DNA from 3 places in the Mitsuaria sp. BK041 genome. Region 1 is predicted to be linked to each of the others. Evidence: predicted binding sites of a transcription regulator. Region 1 holds the regulator's gene; each other region holds the start of a gene.
The links. Region 1 encodes FliA, which starts transcription of late flagellar genes. Its sites were predicted from a motif close to CTAAAGTTTNNNNNNNNNNNGCCGNTA; they were not measured.

Region 1 (5,636 bases):
AAAGAACTTACCAGTTGCTTCATAGAGCCGTGAATCGCGGAGCGCAAGCTCCGTTGTTGACCAATCGAGAAGAACCGAATTATCTCTAAGGCGAGAGTTCGAATTATATAAGTTGAGCTTATGAAAGACGTCGGGGCGTACCAGAAGCACCACCTTCATACGCCCTCTGGAATCCCGAATATTTGCAAAGAAGTCGTTGTTTAACTGCCAGACCGCTTCGCCGAGTCCTTTGACGCACTCCAAATAGTCGCCATACGGAACGTCTTCAGGTCGATAATCGATGCCATCGACAAAGAGAACGTGATTCCGCGCAAGACGCAAATCTCCGAGTGCGCCCTTCAATCGAGTTTCCGTCTCCAACAGATGATGGCGAACGCTTTGCGATTTTTCGACTGAGCGCTGGAGATCTTTAGCGGAAGCTTGTAGAGCCTTATCGTTCCCAACGGACAGCGAAGTATTGGCTTCAGCTGTCATCTCGAACGCCACTTCCACCTCAGGGTTCAAAGAATCTTCGTTGAAACGTTCAATTTCCTGCTCTACGGCGTCGAACTTGCCGGTGACGCTTTGCAAAAACCCCTTCGACTTGGCCACCAAAGCTTGCGCCATCATGTTTAGTAGCATGGGTCGCCAGATATTCGCGTAGTCGCTATACTCCAACTGCCCCTTCTTTTTGAGCGCAATGAACCTTTTATATTGGGTTTCGGTCATCGTGGACAAGCGGCATCTGGTATCCTCCACGGTATTATTATCCAAATAAACAGCATAGGCTGTCTTACCGGACCCCTTTTCTCCGATAAGATAATAAATTGATGACCCCAGAATTGCAGAGACGTCACTTGTTTTAAGGAAAATTTGACTAAAAAATTCTTTCTCTTGCCGCGTTTTGTAATTCACAGCATCATTAAATGGCTCTCTCAGCCCCACCACCGGCAACCACTTTTTTGATTCTTTATCGGCCATCTTCCCTCCCTTTAATTTTCGTTAGTAGAAAGCCATTCAGAAACCAAACGCCAACCTCACCCCGCCCCAGTGCCGCCCGGCAACGGTGACCGGCGCCGACGCCTCCTTGAGCAGCACGAAATTCCCGCCGCCCATATCGCGGCGGTAGGTTTGCAGGAGGAATGGCCGTTGATTCCGGGCGGACGCCAGCCCGGTGCGGTCATTGAATATCCGGCGATATCGGCTGTTGGCCGTGTTCCAGGCCGTGTCCCCGGCCCGTTGTGGCTGGCAATATCGCTTGTTGTGGGTCGCGACATACCCGTTGCGGTCGACCGCGATGCAGAACACCACCTTGTCCGAGAAAGTCAGCATCCGTTCCTGCACCTGCGGGAACAGCTGGTCCGCGATCTGCGTGAAGCGCGTGGTGAATTGCTGGGGATCGGTGCCGGCGATCGGCTGGTAGTGCTCGTCGAAAAGCGCCGCGGCGTCGATCTTGCGTTCCGCCACCGCGCGCTCGAGCAGCGCTGAGATTTCCGCCGCCGCCTCCTGCACCGCCTGGATGTACGGCGAGTCCTCGACCTCCACGCCGCTCGACGCGATCTGCTCGATCATCTGCTCCGACAGCCGCAGGAAGCGGTCGCTGCAGGCAAAGGCCGAGTCGAGCTTGCGCATCGCCTGCTGGATCTCGACGCCCAGCTCGCCGGAGCGCGCCGCCAGCAGCTGCGTCGTCGCCTGGCTCTCCTGCGCGGACTTGGCGATCAGGTCCACGTCGACCTCCACATCCGCGAAGGCCTGGTGGATCTTGCTCTGCGCGGCGCCTCCCGCGCCGTCCGCCCGCAACTCGCGGCTGAAGCTCTCGATCCGCGAATCGAGCGTCCCCACCGTGCCCATGATCGCCTTCGAGGACGCCTCGACTTGCGCCGCGAGGTCCTTCACCGCGTCCGCCACGACGCCGAAACCGCGTCCGGCCTCGCCGGCGCGCTTGGCCTCGACCGACGCGTTGAAGGCGACCAGCCGCGTCTGCAGCGCGATCTTCGTGATCTCCGACGCCGCGTCGCTCACCAGCCGCAGCGTCGAGACGATCTCGCCGACCTCGTCGCCCACGCCGGACAGCGCCGTGCGCGCGCGCCCCACCGCCTCGCGGGTCTGGTTCGTCGATTGGTTGATGCCGTCCTGCGCGTGCCGGACCTGCTCGAGCTCCGCGCCCAGCGCCTGCATCGCCTGCGCCTGCGAGGTCACGACCTTCTGCGTGTCCTCCAGCAGCCCGCGGACTTCGGCCGCGTCGCGGCCCAGTTTGGACACGCCGCCCGACAGTTCCCGGACGACGGTGGTGGTCTTGCCTTGCATCGTCGGCTCGCGCGGGCCGATCCCGGCGCCGCCCTCCGACGCGTCAGGCGACGCCTTCCCGGCTCGCCTGCGCAATGAGTCCCACATCGGACGCTCCCCCATGGTGTTTGGACCACAAGGACTGCGGCCGCTGTGCGGCCCGTTTTACCAGTCGCGCAGCTTCACGCGCAATCGGGCAATCGCTTGACTGTGCAGCTGGCACACCCGCGATTCGGTCACCTTCAGCACGGCGGCGATCTCTTTCAGGTTCATGTCATGTTCGTAGTACATGGACATGACGTAACCCTCGCGCTCCGGCAGGTTCTTGATGGCCTCCACCAGCGCCTCGCGCATGCGGTGGTCGCGCAGCATCGACATCGGATCGGCCGACTCGTCGCTGACGTGGCGGTCGAGGTAGTCGTCGCTGTCGTCATCCCCGGAGATGTCCTCCAGATAGACCAGCTGCGTGCCGCGTACCTTGCCCAGCATCTCCTGGTACTCGCCCAGCGAGATGCCCATCTCCGCGGCGATCTCCGATTCCTGCGGCGGGCGGCCCAGCTTCTGCTCGAGCTTGTGCACCGCGCTCTCGATCGAGCGCTGCTGCCGCCGGTTGCCGCGGCTCATCCAGTCGCTACCGCGCAACTCGTCGAGCATCGCGCCGCGGATGCGCTGCGTCGCGAAGGTCTCGAACTGCACGCCCTGCGCCGTGTCGAAGCGCGACAGCGCGTCCGTCAGGCCGATCAGGCCGACCTGGATCAGGTCGTCCAGTTCCACATTGGCCGGCAGCTTGGCGATCATCTGATGCGCCAGGCGGCGCACCAGCGGGCTGTACTGGCGGATCAGCGAGTTGTTGTCGAGTTGACCCTTGGCGGTGTACATCGTCTCGTCTCCCATCCGGGGTCAATGCGCAGCCAGGGTCACGCCTAGCGGGGCGCGGCCGGCCTTGGGCTGCCACATCGGCCGCGGACGCAGCGGCATCGCATCGGCGGCGCTGTCCAGCGCCGCGCCAGGCACCGACGCCAGCAGCAGCTCGCGCGCCATGTGACGCATCTCGTGCGTCAACGGCGCCGTCACCGGCTGGCGGGGATCCAGGCAGGCCCACTCGCGCAGCACCGCGCCGAGGAAACCATCGCCGCAGCTCGAAAGCTGCTGCGCGATCCGCTCGGCCAGGCGCAGCTGCGGATTGCAGGCCAGCAGCAGGCTGTAGACCATCAGGCCCGCCCGCTGCGTCAACCACTTCATGCCGGCGTAGGCGTAGGTCACGCTCTGCACGTCGGTGTCGGCCAGCAGCACCGGACGCACCTCGCGCGAGACCAGCACGCGGCTCAGTTCGGCCGCGCTGGCGTGCAGCAGGATCACGTCCGCGAACGGGGCCGCGTCGGTCACCGCTTCCAGGAACTGGGCGGCCGAGCCGTTGGCGTTGATGTAGCGCAGCGGCAGTCCGCGCGCGGCCAGGAAGGACACCTTGGCCGACAGCGCCTCCACGCAGGCCGCCAGGTCCACCGCCGCGAGGTCGGACGGCGCCGAGGCCTGCTCGCCGGCGTCCACCACCAGCGTGTGCAGACCCAGCTCGGCGAAGGCGGCGCACATGCCTTCGAGCAGCGCCCCGCTGCCCACGACATGCGGATTGCTCACCACCGGCACCACCCGCACCCGCGCGGTGGCGAAGAGGCGTCGCAGGCCGTCGGCCTGGTCCTTGGGAGCATTGCTGAAATCGCGCATTGGGCTGCTCTGTGTCGTCTTACGTGTTGGGTTCCAGCGGTCGTTTCCCTCTGTCAGGAAAGCGCCATTGCTGGAGCCGTTACCGGAAGTTTCGCCCCGGGGGCCACCCTTCGACGCGGAATTGAAAGGGGGAAACACCCCGCTTTTCTCTGCCGCTTTCGCCCTCGCTTGCCTCTGGCCCGGCGACTTCAGGCCGTTGCCGGCCTGGGTCGCGCACAGGACAAGTTGACCACCATGCTGCAACGTCGGGTTAACAAAGCCCCAACGACAGAAGGGAAGAGCATGGCTCTTCCCAGGTTCGAGGCGTTCGGGGACGGCCACCACCCTCACCCCCACCCTCTCCCGCAAGCAAGCGGGCGAGGGAGTCAGGAGGGGGTGTTGTTCGGTCAGTTCAGGCCCATGGGCGAGGCTGCGCCGGCCGACGCGCCGACGGAGCCGGCGGTGAAGATCAGGTTGACGTCGGAGGCGTCCATGCGCCAGGCCGACTGGCCGTGGCTGCGCAGCGCGCGCTGCACCAGGGCCTGCGACGACAGGCGATGCCAGTCTTCCGGCACGCGCTGGCCGTTGGTGACGCCCAGCACCCGCAGCTTGTGGCGGATCACCGTGTCCAGCGCCGGGGCCAGCTTCACCGCCTCGTCCAGCTTGGACAGGATCACGCCCTGCGCTTCCGCGCCGCGCCAGGCGCCGACCACGTCCTCGATCGTCTCGCCCTGCTGCGCCGCGTTGACGACCAGGATGCGCTTGATGCTCTTGTGCGCCAGCATGTCCAGCAGCTCGGCGGTGCGGCTGTCGCGCTGCGCCGTGCCGGCCGTGTCGATCAGCACCATCTTCTTGCCGGCCAGCAGCTCCAGCAGGTCTTCCAGCGAGGCGCGGTCATGCGCCGTGTGCACCGGCACGCCGAGGATGCGGCCATAGGCGCGCAGCTGCTCGTGAGCGCCGATCCGGTAGGCGTCCAGGGTGATCAGGCCCAGCTGGCTCGCGCCGTACTTGGTGGCGAAGGCCGCGGCGATCTTGGCCGTCGTGGTCGTCTTGCCGACGCCGGTCGAGCCGATCATCGCGAACACGCCGCCCTGGTCTTCCAGCGCCGGCATCTGCTCGGCGGTGTGGACGTTGCGGGCCAGCACGTTCGAGGCCCAGGCCTGCGATTCCGATTCCTCGGTCATCGGGGCCGGCAGGCCCTCGACCAGCTTGCGCACCAGCGCGGGCGAGAAACCGGCGTCCAGCAGCTTCTGCGTCAGGCGGGCCTGCGCGGGCTGGCGCTGCAGCTTCTCCATGAAGGCCAGGGCGCCGAAGCGCTCCTCGATCATGCCCTTCATGGCGCGCAGCTCGGACATCATTTCCTGCTCGCGACGCGACGACGCGGGCATGTCGTTCAGCGGATGGCCGCCGAAGCCGCCACCGACGCCGCCCAGGTCGGCGACCGGCTGCTGCACGCGGATCTCGTCGCGCAGCACCGGCGGCACGATGCGCGGCGCGGGCGCCGGAGCGGGCTGTTCATACGCGCGCTCGTCGACACGGCGCGCGCCCAGGGTCTGCATCGCGGCACGGGCGCGCTGGTCGCGCTGCGCGGCCATCGAGGCGACCGATTCATTCATCTGGGCCTGTGCGTAGGCGGCGGGCGCCGGCTCGTCGATCATCGGATCGGGCAG
Region 2 (5,636 bases), 1.7 Mb from region 1:
GGTGTTGGCGGGCTGCCTCGACATCAAGAGCAGCATCAAGGCGGCGCGTTTCGTGCGCTTCTGCGATGCGTTCAACATCCCGGTGATCACCTTCGTCGACGTGCCGGGCTTCATGCCGGGCACTTCGCAGGAGTACGGCGGCATCATCAAGCACGGCGCCAAGCTGCTCTACGCGTATGCGGAGTGCACGGTGCCCAAGGTGACGGTGATCACGCGCAAGGCCTATGGCGGCGCGTATGACGTGATGAGCTCCAAGCACCTGCGCGGCGACGTCAACTTCGCCTGGCCCAATGCCGAGATCGCGGTGATGGGCGCCAAGGGCGCGGTGGAGATCATCTTCCGCGAGGACAAGAACGATCCGGCCAAGCTGGCCGCGCGCGAGGCCGAGTACAAGGCGCGCTTCGCCAACCCGTTCGTGGCCGGGGCGCGCGGCTTCATCGACGACGTCATCCAGCCGCACGAGACGCGCAAGCGCATCTGCCGCTCGCTGGTGATGCTCAAGGACAAGCAGCTCGAGAACCCGTGGCGCAAACACGGGAACATCCCCCTCTGACCGGCGCGCAGGAGACGCAGAACATGTTCAAGAAGATCCTGATCGCCAATCGCGGTGAGATCGCGTGCCGCGTGATCAAGACGGCGAAGAAGATGGGCATCGCCACGGTGGCGGTGTATTCGGAGGCGGACAAGGACGCCCGCCACGTGGAGCTGGCCGACGAGGCCGTGCTGCTGGGCCCGGCGCCCTCGCGCGAGTCCTACCTGGTGGCCGACAAGATCATCGCCGCGGCGAAGCAGACCGGCGCCCAGGCCATCCATCCCGGCTATGGCTTCCTGTCGGAGAACGAGGACTTCGCGCGCCGCGTGGAGGAGGAAGGCCTGGTTTTCATCGGGCCCAAGCATTACTCGATCGCGGCGATGGGCGACAAGATCGCCTCCAAGAAACTCGCGGGCGAGGCGCAGGTCAACACCATCCCCGGCCACAACCAGCCGATCGAATCACCCGACGAGGCCGTGGCCATCGCCCATCGCATCGGCTACCCGGTGATGATCAAGGCGAGCGCGGGCGGCGGCGGCAAAGGGCTGCGCGTCGCGTTCAACGACAAGGACTGCCACGACGGCTTCACCAGCTGCCGCAACGAGGCGCGCGCGAGCTTCGGCGACGACCGCGTGTTCATGGAGAAGTTCGTCGAGTCGCCGCGCCACATCGAGATCCAGGTGCTGGGCGATGCCCAGGGCAACGTCGTCTATCTGTGGGAGCGCGAGTGCTCGATCCAGCGCCGCCACCAGAAGGTGATCGAGGAGGCGCCGTCGCCCTTCATCAGCGAGGCCACGCGCCGCGCGATGGGCGAGCAGGCGGTGGCGTTGGCCAAGGCGGTGAAGTACCAGAGCGCGGGCACGGTGGAGTTCGTGGTCGGCAAGGACCAGTCCTTCTACTTCCTGGAGATGAACACGCGGCTGCAGGTCGAGCATCCGGTCACCGAGTGCATCACCGGGCTGGATCTGGTCGAGCTGATGATCCGCGTCGCCGCGGGCGAGCCGCTGCCGTTCAAGCAGGACGAGATCAGGCGCGAGGGCTGGGCGATCGAATGCCGCATCAACGCGGAGGATCCATTCCGCAACTTCCTGCCGTCGACCGGCCGGCTGGTGAAGTACCAGCCGCCGGAGACCTCGATGGAGGCGGCCGGCGAGGCGCGCTTCGGCGTGCGCGTGGACACCGGCGTCTTCGACGGCGGCGAGATCCCGATGTTCTACGACTCGATGATCGCCAAGCTGATCGTGCACGGCCGCGACCGCGACGACGCGATCGCCAAGATGCGCGAGGCGCTCAACGGCTTCGTGATCCGCGGCATCTCGAGCAACATCCCGTTCCAGTCGGCGCTGCTGGCGCATCCGGACTTCCGCTCGGGCGACTTCAACACCGGCTTCATCGCGCAGCACTACGGCAGCGGCTTCCACGCCGAGGACGTGCCGCACGACGATCCGGACTTCCTGGTGGCGCTGGCCGGCTTCATCCGCCGCAAGGCCCGTGAGCGCGAGGCCGGCATCACCGGCCAGCTGCCGGGGCATGAGGTCCGCATCGAGCACGACTACGTCGCGGTGGTCAACGAAGGGCAGGGCAGCTTCCGGCGGTATCCGCTCAACATCACCGAGTACGTCGGCGCGCAGGGCGAGGCGTTGATCCGCGTCGGCGCCGAGGGCGCGGATGGCGTCGAGGGCCGCGGCCAGGCGCAGGGCGGCGGCAAGTCCTACCGCATGGTCAGCACTTCGCGGCTGAACGACACGCGGCTCTTCGGCACCGTGAACGGACGGCCCTTCGTCGCCCAGGCCGAGCGCGGCACGCCGAGGGCGCCGCTGGCCTATCGCATCCAGCACAACGGGCGCGCGATCGAGGTCACGGTGCTGTCGCCGCGCGCGGCCGAGCTGCACCGGCTGATGCCCTACAAGGCGCCGCCGGACACCAGCAAGCTGCTGCTGTCGCCGATGCCGGGGCTGCTGGTCCACATCGCCGTGCAGCCGGGGCAACTGGTGCAAGCCGGCGAACGGCTGGCGGTGATCGAGGCGATGAAGATGGAGAACATCCTCACCGCGACGCAGGACGTGAAGGTCGCCGAGGTGCTGGCCAAGGTGGGCGAGAGTCTGGCGGTCGACCAGCCGATCGTGCGTTTCGAATGAAGGGGCAGGCCATGACCGCATCCGCAACGACGACCGCAACGACCACCGCATCCACGACCGCCGCGGCGAAGCCCTACCGCATCCTCGGCATCCAGCAGATCGCGATCGGCGGCCCGGACAAGACGGCGCTGCGCCGGCTGTGGGTGGACGTGCTGGGGCTGCAGGTCACCGGCAACTTCGTCTCGGAGCGCGAGAACGTCGACGAGGACATCTGCGCCATCGGCAGCGGGCCGCACAAGGTCGAGGTCGACCTGATGCAGCCGCTGGATCCGGAGAAGAAACCGGCCGTGCATGCGACGCCGCTGAACCACGTCGGCCTGTGGGTCGACGACCTGCCGAAGGCGGTCGAGTGGATGACGGCCAACGGCGTGCGATTCGCGCCGGGCGGCATCCGCAAGGGCGCGGCCGGCCACGACATCTGCTTCATCCATCCGAAGAGCAATGACGAGTTCCCGATCGGGGGCGAGGGCGTGCTGATCGAGCTGGTGCAGGCGCCGGAGGACGTGGTGAAGGCGCTGGGAGGGGGCTGAGCGCGGCGGACCCGGCCGGCCCGGCGTCAGCCGGAGCGACTCAATCGACCAGGATGTTCCGGTTCTTCAGCGTCAGGTGGATCTTGTCGCCGACCGTGTCCTTGTTGAACGGCTTGACGATGTAGCCGGTCGCGCCGAGCTGCGCGGCGCGGATGATGTCTTCCTTGCGGCCCTCGGCGGTGACCAGCAGCACCGGGATCGTGCGCAGCGCGTCGCCTTCGGGTTTGGTGCGCAGCGCCTCCAGCAGCTGGAAGCCGTTCATCACCGGCATGTTGACGTCGCTGAGCACGAAGTGCACCGGCTCGCCGGATTCGGCCGACAGCTCCAGCTGCCGCAGCGCCGCCTTGCCGTCCTCGGCCTCCAGGATCTTTTTGAAGCCGAGCTCGCGCAGCAGCCCGGAGATGATCCGGCGCATGGTCGAGAAGTCGTCGACCACCAGGAAACAGAATTCTTCGCGCTTGATCGTCGTGACCATCTGACACCTCTTCAGGCGGGGAATCGTAGCGCGGCAGGATCCGCGCCCGAGCGCCCGGCGCGCGTCAGGCGACCTCGTCCAGCAGCGCGCCCAGCATCGACGTCGCCGGCGAGCGCCGGCCCACCGGCTCCTCCTCGGCGCGAGCCGTCGTCGGTGCCGTCGGTGCCGTCGGCGGGGCGCTGCGGGCCGCGGCCTTCGCCTGGGCGGCTTCCGCGGCCGCCTTCTGGATCTGCGCGATCTGCTCCATCACCATCTGCATCTGCGTCTGGAGCAGCTTCTGGCGCTTGTCCTTGGCGGACGCGTCCATCGTCGAATCGGTCGCCAGGTCCTTCATCTGCTTCTGCAATTGCTTGAGCTGGGCCTGCAGGCGGGCGATCTGCGCATCGCTGCCCGACCCCGAAGGCGCGGACGTGGACGATCCGGCGGGGGCGGCGGCGGTGGGAACGGCGACATGCATGGAAACTCCTTCGGCAACCCTCGGGATATCGACCGCCGGGGGCAGGTCTTGAGCGTCGTCCGGGCGCATGCCGCGCAGCGTGCCGGCGCGCCTGTCGCCGCGAGGGGCAAGCCCGTGCGGGTAGCATCGCCGGATGAGCGCCACCCGTCCCGATCCCGTCGCCGAGCTGCTGCGGCACGCCGCCACCACCTACATCGCACCGCGCTTCCGCCGCCTGGCGGATGGCGACGTGATGCAGAAGGCGCCCGGGGAATGGGTCACGACGGTGGACCGGGAGGTCGAGGCCTTCCTGACCCCCGAGCTGCGCGCGCTGGTGCCCGGTTCGCGCGTGGTCGGGGAAGAGCAGTGCGCGGAGACCCCGGAGCTGCTGGACCAGCTCGATGAGGGTCAGGTGTGGCTGGTCGATCCGCTGGATGGGACCTTCAACTTCATCTCGGGGCGCGAGCCGCTGTCGTCGATGGTGGCGCTGCTCGAGGATGGCGTGGCGGTCGGCGCCTGGATGCTCGATCCGATCGGCGGCGTGCTGCATCACGCGCGGCGCGGGCAGGGCGCCTGGCGCGAGGGCGAGCGGCTGAAGGCGGCGCCGGGACCCGGGCTGCGCCGCGCGGTCGTCAAGACGCGCTTCCTGCCGCAGGAACACCAGGCCCGTGTGGCGACCTGGCAAGGCGTCGAGATCCTGCCGGGCTTGAACTGCGCGGGTGCGGAATACCCCGCGCTCGTCGAGGGCGCCTTCGATGCGACGCTCTACTGGCGCAAGCTCGCCTGGGACCACGCGCCCGGCACGCTGTTCGTTACCGAGGCCGGCGGCGTCGCCGCGCGGCTGGACGGCGCGCCGTACCGCGCGGGCGACCGCGAGCCCGGGTTGCTCGTGGCGCGCAGCCCCGAGGTGTGGGACGAAGCCGCGGCGGCCTGGAAGGTCTGACCGAGCCTGCGCCGTCGAACACCCCGAGCGGGGAACGCCGATTGCCGCATCACCCGTCGATGACGGCCTCGCTCGCTTCCCTGGACATCGCCCGCCGGCTCGATCGGCTGCCCTGGTCACGCTGGCACTGGCGCGTGGTGCTCGCGCTGGGCGTGGCCTGGGTGCTGGACGGCCTGGAGGTGACGCTGGTCGGCTCCGTCGGCGCCGTGCTGGAGCGACCTGACACGCTGGGTCTGTCCGCGGTGCAGGTCGGCTGGTCCGGCTCGCTCTACCTGGCCGGCGCGATCGTCGGCGCGCTGGTGTTCGGCCGCCTGTCCGACCGGCTCGGTCGCAAACGGCTGTTCCTCGCCACGCTGGCCGTCTACGCCGTCGCGACGCTCGCCACCGCCTTCTCGACCGATTTCGCCTTCTTCGCGCTGTGCCGCTTCGTCACCGGCCTGGGCATCGGCGGCGAGTACGCCGCCATCAACTCCGCCATCGACGAGCTGGTGCCGGCCCGCGTGCGCGGCCGCGTGAACCTGGCGATCAACGGCAGCTTCTGGATCGGTGCCGCGCTCGGCGCCGCGGCCAGCCTGCTGCTGC
Region 3 (5,636 bases), 800 kb from region 1:
TCCGGGGCCGGGACGGGGCGCAGCGACGGGCATTGGCACTCGGGCGACCGGCATGGTCGGCTCCCAGCTTCGCAACGTGTGCAAGACGCTGGGCTGTTGAGCGAGCAGTCCCCGCAACAGACCCTGACCGACGGGCGTGTCCAGGTCAAACTCGCCACTGAAGGTCTCAGCGCAAAGATCCCAACCGTCAGCGGCACATTGACCAGCGGCCAGGCCTTGCCGGGCAAAGGCCTGTCGATGCGCCAGCACTTGCAGCCTGCATTCAGCCGCCTTGTTTTGTGCGATCTGTTGCGCGGGACTCGTCATTCCTGTCTCCCTGATCCGTGTCGGAGGAACCATCGATTCTGAGTGCTGCAACGGTGCGGGAAACAGTCGAAGGTCACACCGCCCTCGCATGCCCGCGCACCGCGGTCGGCGCGAAGCCGAATCGATCACGGAAGCGCACCGCGAATCGCGATGGCGAGTCGTAGCCGACCGCCGATGCGATCTCGGAGACGGGCCGGGAGGTGGCCTGCAGCAGGACCAGCGCGGAGGCCATGCGCACATCCGTGATCAACTCGCGCAGCGTCACGCCCTCGGCCGCCAGACGGCGTCGCAGCGTGGCCTCCGACATGGCCAACGACCGGGCGATGGCGTCGGAACTCCACTCGCCGTCCAGCCGCGCCGACAGCATGGCCCGGATCCGCCCCGAGACCCTCGCGTCGTCAGGGGGCACGCGCAGCACCATGCCCGCCGCGAGCAACCAGTGCGCCACCTCCAGCATCTGCTGGCGCACCACCGCCTCGGGCCGCGACGGGTCCGGGGCGAGGCCACGTCGCGCGCGCTCGAAGGCCTCGGCCAGGCCCTCCGGCACGCGGCGCAGCACCCGCGCCGGAGGCGGGGCCACCTCGGACGCGTCGGCAGAGGACTGGCGCTGCGCGGTGGCCAGGTAGTAGGGATCGTCCAGCACCGTCCCGCCGAACATGAGCCAGCGCGCCTCGTAGCGCTCGCCATCGGTGATGCGGTTGTGGAAGTCGACCGTGTGCCCGCCGGCCAGCAGCAGCGCCTGGCCGGGCAAAGCCCGGACGGCGCTGCCGCGCGCGGGCTTGACCGTCTTGATGCCGCGGTCGACGACGATGACGGCCGGCCGCTCGACGCGGATGCGCACGATCTCCAGCCCCTCGCCCTGCACGACGTGCGCGGCGACGCCCAGGCCGGGCCTGACATGCAAGGTCCGCGCGAGCTCTGCCCCGGTGGCCAGGCTCGCGCTGCCGCAGGCGACGCTCAAGGCGATGTCTTCACGCGATGCAGGGCGCACAGCTTGTTGCCATCGGGGTCACGGACGTAAGCCAGGTAGAACTGCCCGAGCGAATCGACGCGCAGGCCGGGTGGCTCCTCGATCGAGACGCCGCCATGGGCCACCGCCGTGTCGTGGAAGGCATGGACCTGCTCCGGCGACGCGCAGCGGAAGGCAATGGTGCCGCCGTTGGCGAAGGTCGCGGGCTCGTCGTTGATCGGCTGCGCGATGCCTAGCGTACCGCCGTCATGGCGGTAGAACAGGCGCTGGTGGCCGGACTTGACCTGGTGCGGCATGACCCCGCCCACCCCGAGCACGCCCAGCACCTGGTCATAGAAGCGCCGCGCGCGGTCGATGTCGTTGGTGCCGATGACGATGTGGTTGAACATGAACACTCCTTGTGGATGACGCAGCCAGTGTAGGCAGCGCCGGCGCCGGCTCCTCGCCGCGTCCGTTCAAGTTCGGTGCCGATCCGATCAGGCCCATGGCGATCGGCCGGCGGCATGGACACCTCAACGCGCCGCTGCCGATTCGCCCGAGTCGCGGTGCAGCGCGCTCACATACGCCCTCGGCGTCATGCCGACCAACTGGCGGAAGTCCCGGATGAAGTGCGCCTGGTCGAAATAGCCGAGGCGCTGCGACAGTTCGGCGTCGGGCTTCGCTTCACCGCTCTGCAGCAAGGCGAGCGCCTCATGCAGCCGGTAACGTGCGATCACCCATTTCGGACTCGCTCCCACGTAGTGCCTGAAGTCCCGCTGCAAGCGACGTGCGGACTCTCCCGTCATCGCGCACAGCTGTTCGACCGAAGTGATGCCCGCGTCACGGCCTATGACCTCGACGATCTCCGCCAACCTCGCGCCGCGCGCATCCACCACCGCCGGAACTCGCGCGCGCAGTACGGCCTCGATGCGCGCCTTCCCCGCCTCGGGAGCGTCGGCCAGCGGCGGATCGAGCAACCGATCCACATCGTCACCCAGCAGGCCGCGGGCATCGACCTGCCGGTCCATCAGGTCGGCCGCCGGCGAATTCAGGAACGCCGGCAGCGCTCCGACCTTGAACTTGACGCCATGCACCCAGCCGTGACCGGCAAGCGTCCGGTTGAAACGTGCTCGATGGACGCCCCACAGGCGCACCGCGCCGTCTTCCACGACCAGGTGGACATTGGGATGGGGCAGCGTCGATTGAACCTGCGGCGGACATCCGCGGAGATCCCAGCTCACGAACCAGTGATGCTCGATCCAAGGCGCCAGATCGGCGCTGGGTGGCTGCCGGTCATGGCGGAAGCGCCCTGGCGCCAGTCCGGGGTAGAGAACGCCTCGCGCGCCGCGAGGGGCGTGTGCTGTCATGCGATGCCGATGTCGTGTTTTTCCTATCGCCGGGATGGCGGTTCCGGTGCAATGGGACGAAATCAACTCCGTCCCGATCACCATGCCAGCTCTTGCGACGAGTATCGCCGCGCTCCTGTCCGCAGGTTCCGCGATGGCCGCCCCGGCGCCCGAGGCCACAGCGCCTGCCGTTTCCGCGAGTGCGCCGATGGCGCCGGCCCGCGTCGCTCGCGGCCTCTTCGACGTGAAACTCACCGCCCAGCCACTGGAACCCGGCGAGGCGCCGGCTCAACCGGCCCGGACGCTGATCCACAAGCAGTTCCGCGGCGACCTCGAGGCCAGCGGCATGGGACAGATGCTGTCCTTCCGCAGCGCGACGCCCGGCTCGGCGGGCTATGTCGCCATGGAGCGCGTGGAAGGGCGTCTTGCGGGTCGCAGCGGTTCCTTCGTGCTGATGCACCTCGGCGAGATGACGCGCGGTGCGCCTCAGCTGTCGGTTCGCGTCGTGCCCGACTCCGGCACCGGCGAGCTGGCCGGCCTGAGCGGCGACATGAGCATCGAGGCCCGCAACGGACAGCACCTCTATGTCTTCACCTATCGCCTGCCCGGCGAGTAACGCGGACAGGCGCCGCGCCGCAGGATCAGGCGTAGGTGTTGATGTTCCGCCCGAGCGTGCCCTCGGTGGCCAGGGCAGGCGCCTGCGGCAAGGCGGCGAGCAGGGCGGCGGCGCCGGCTTCCTGGACGTCCATGGCCTTGCGCAGCACCAGCAGGCTGGCGGCATTGCCGGCCGTGCCGGGCGTGCGGCGGGATGCATTCCGGACCACGGCGTTGACGCTGGGGGAGTTGGCGATGACCATGCAGGCACTATCGGCCGCTTCCGCGCCAACTTGAGCGGAATTTCACGAAGTGGCCGCCGCTCCCGCGCCGAGCCACCTCGCCCGCCGCCTCACCCACCACGTCGCGCGCGGCCGTGGACGCCGCCTCAGACGCCGCCGCGGTAGCTGCCCTGCTCCGCCGACAGACCCGCCTTCACCGCGCGCGTCATGTCATCGGCATAGACCTCGTCCTTGCCGGCGGCCAGCGCCGCCAGCACCTGTCGGGCGACGTCCAGCGGGTCGGTCTTCGGTGCATCGATGCCGGCCGTCATGTCGGTGTCCATGAAACCGACGTGCAGCCCCAGCACCGCCGTGCCCTGGTCCTTCAACTCCTGGCGCAGTCCGTTGGTGACCGACCAGGTCGCCGCCTTGGACACGCTGTAGGTCGCCGCGCCGGTCAGGTTGAGCCAGCTCAGCACCGACAGCACGTTGACCACCGCGCCGCCGCCCTGCTCCTTGAGCACCGGCGCGAACGCGCGGGTCAGCTCGAGCGGTCCCACGACGTTGGTCTCGAACTCATCGCGCAGCGCGGCGATCGCCTGCTCGCCCAGCAGCGGCGAGCCGCGGGTGATGCCCGCGTTGTTGATCAGCAGCGTGACGTCACCCGCCGCCCGCACCGCCGCGGCGATCTGGTCCGGCTTGGTGACGTCGAGCCGGAGCGGCGTCACGCCGGGCAGGTCGATGGACGCCGGATCCCGCGCCGCCGCGTAGATCTTCTTCACGCCGGCGGCCTGCAGCGCCTTGACGAAGCTCTTGCCGAGACCGCGATTGGCGCCGGTGACCAGCGCGACAGTGTTCTTGAAGTCCATGGTGAATCCTTGAGCAGTGGAAGAGGGTGGAGTGGCTGTTTTCAATTTCACTCGACATGAATAATGTAATGTCGACCATCATCTAAACGCCGAACCGCGCACGCCTTGCCCCTGTCGGCGGAGGGGACGTCGCCGAGCCGCGCGGACCGATGTTGGCGCTCCGGCTACTCGCGCGCGCAGCTGGCTCAGGGGCAATAATCCCGGCCATCCCGTCGTCCGGAGAAGCCGCCGATGCCCACGATGCCGCGCCGCCCGCCTCACCGCCTCTTCCGTTGGAATGGGGTCCGGATCGGTCGCCAGGCCGAGGCGGTCCGCGCGGCCGGCGCGGCGACCCCGCAGGCTCCGGAGGCTCGGGGAGCAGGTCGCGCGAATGCGGTCATGGCGCTGCTGGCCGCCACAGCCCTCGCCGCCTGCGGTCGCGAACCGCCGCCAGCCTGGTCCGGTTATGCCGAAGGCGATCCGGTCTACGTCGCGGCGCCGGTCGCGGGCCAGTTGCTCGACCTCCAGGTGCAGCGCGGCGACACCGTGGCGGCCGGCGCGCCGCTGTTCAGCATCGACGTCACCCCGATGCGCGCCGCCCGCGCCGAAGCCGATGCGCGACTCGCCGCTGCCCGCGCGGAGCAGGCCGATGCCGCCAAGGGCCGCCGTCCCGACGAGATCGCGATGAGCCGGGCCCAACTGGCACAGGCGCGCGCGCAGTCCGCGCTGGCGGAGACCGACCTGGCGCGGCAGCAGCAGCTGATCGGCCAGGGCTTCATCTCGGCGGCGCGGCTGGACGACGCCCGGGCCGCCGCGGCGCAGGCGCGCCAACGCGTGCGCGAGCTCGAGTCCTCGTTGCGCGTGGCGGAACTGCCCGCGCGCAGCGATCAGCAGGCCGCCGCGCGCGCCAATGCAGAAGCCGCCTCGGCCGCGCTCGAACAGCAGCAGTGGCGCGAAGCGCAGACCCGGCAGCGCGCGCCAACCGCCGGCCTGGTCGACGACACCTTCTATCGCGTCGGGGAGTACGTCAACGCCGGCCAGCCGGTCGTGGCGCTGCTGCCGCCGTCGCAGCGCAAGGCGCGCTTCTACGTGCCGGAACCGGAGCTGGCCTCCCTGCGCCAGGGGCAGGCGGTGCTGCTGAGCTGCGACGGTTGCGGCGCGCCGATCGCCGCGCGCATCAGCTACATCTCGCCGCAACCGGAGTACACGCCGCCGGTGATCTATTCCAACAGCCAGCGGGCGCGACTCGTGTTCCTGGTCGAGGCGCGACCCGATCCCGCACAGGCGACGCGCCTGCATCCGGGACAGCCGCTGGAGGTGCGCCCGTCTGCGGGTGCAGCGTCTGCGACTGCCGGTGCCGCGTCGATGGCAT

Region 2: a site for FliA is predicted at 4,159-4,185, ahead of FHT38_RS11190 (FlxA-like family protein). Genes of this name have one in related genera too.
Region 3: a site for FliA is predicted at 3,467-3,493, ahead of FHT38_RS00735 (putative motility protein). Genes of this name have one in related genera too.

Annotation. Positions count from the first base shown of each region.
Region 1 is NZ_JACHYT010000001.1:971,476-977,111, reverse strand. Features, by position in the region: gene FHT38_RS04255 (P-loop ATPase, Sll1717 family) at 1-960, opposite strand, end outside; gene FHT38_RS04250 (methyl-accepting chemotaxis protein) at 997-2,286, opposite strand; gene FHT38_RS04245 (RNA polymerase sigma factor FliA) at 2,431-3,144, opposite strand; gene FHT38_RS04240 (flagellar biosynthesis protein) at 3,166-3,987, opposite strand; gene flhF (flagellar biosynthesis protein FlhF) at 4,374-5,636, opposite strand, start outside.
Region 2 is NZ_JACHYT010000001.1:2,641,014-2,646,649, reverse strand. Features, by position in the region: gene FHT38_RS11210 (acyl-CoA carboxylase subunit beta) at 1-553, shown strand, start outside; gene accC (acetyl-CoA carboxylase biotin carboxylase subunit) at 577-2,670, shown strand; gene FHT38_RS11200 (VOC family protein) at 2,682-3,200, shown strand; gene FHT38_RS11195 (response regulator) at 3,241-3,675, opposite strand; gene FHT38_RS11190 (FlxA-like family protein) at 3,740-4,132, opposite strand; gene FHT38_RS11185 (inositol monophosphatase) at 4,266-5,054, shown strand; gene FHT38_RS11180 (MFS transporter) at 5,114-5,636, shown strand, end outside.
Region 3 is NZ_JACHYT010000001.1:168,865-174,500, reverse strand. Features, by position in the region: gene FHT38_RS00760 (hypothetical protein) at 1-306, opposite strand, end outside; gene FHT38_RS00755 (helix-turn-helix transcriptional regulator) at 380-1,267, opposite strand; gene FHT38_RS00750 (VOC family protein) at 1,264-1,665, opposite strand; gene FHT38_RS00745 (helix-turn-helix transcriptional regulator) at 1,789-2,706, opposite strand; gene FHT38_RS00740 (DUF3224 domain-containing protein) at 2,810-3,217, shown strand; gene FHT38_RS00735 (putative motility protein) at 3,243-3,458, opposite strand; gene FHT38_RS00730 (SDR family oxidoreductase) at 3,584-4,285, opposite strand; gene FHT38_RS00725 (HlyD family secretion protein) at 4,664-5,636, shown strand, end outside.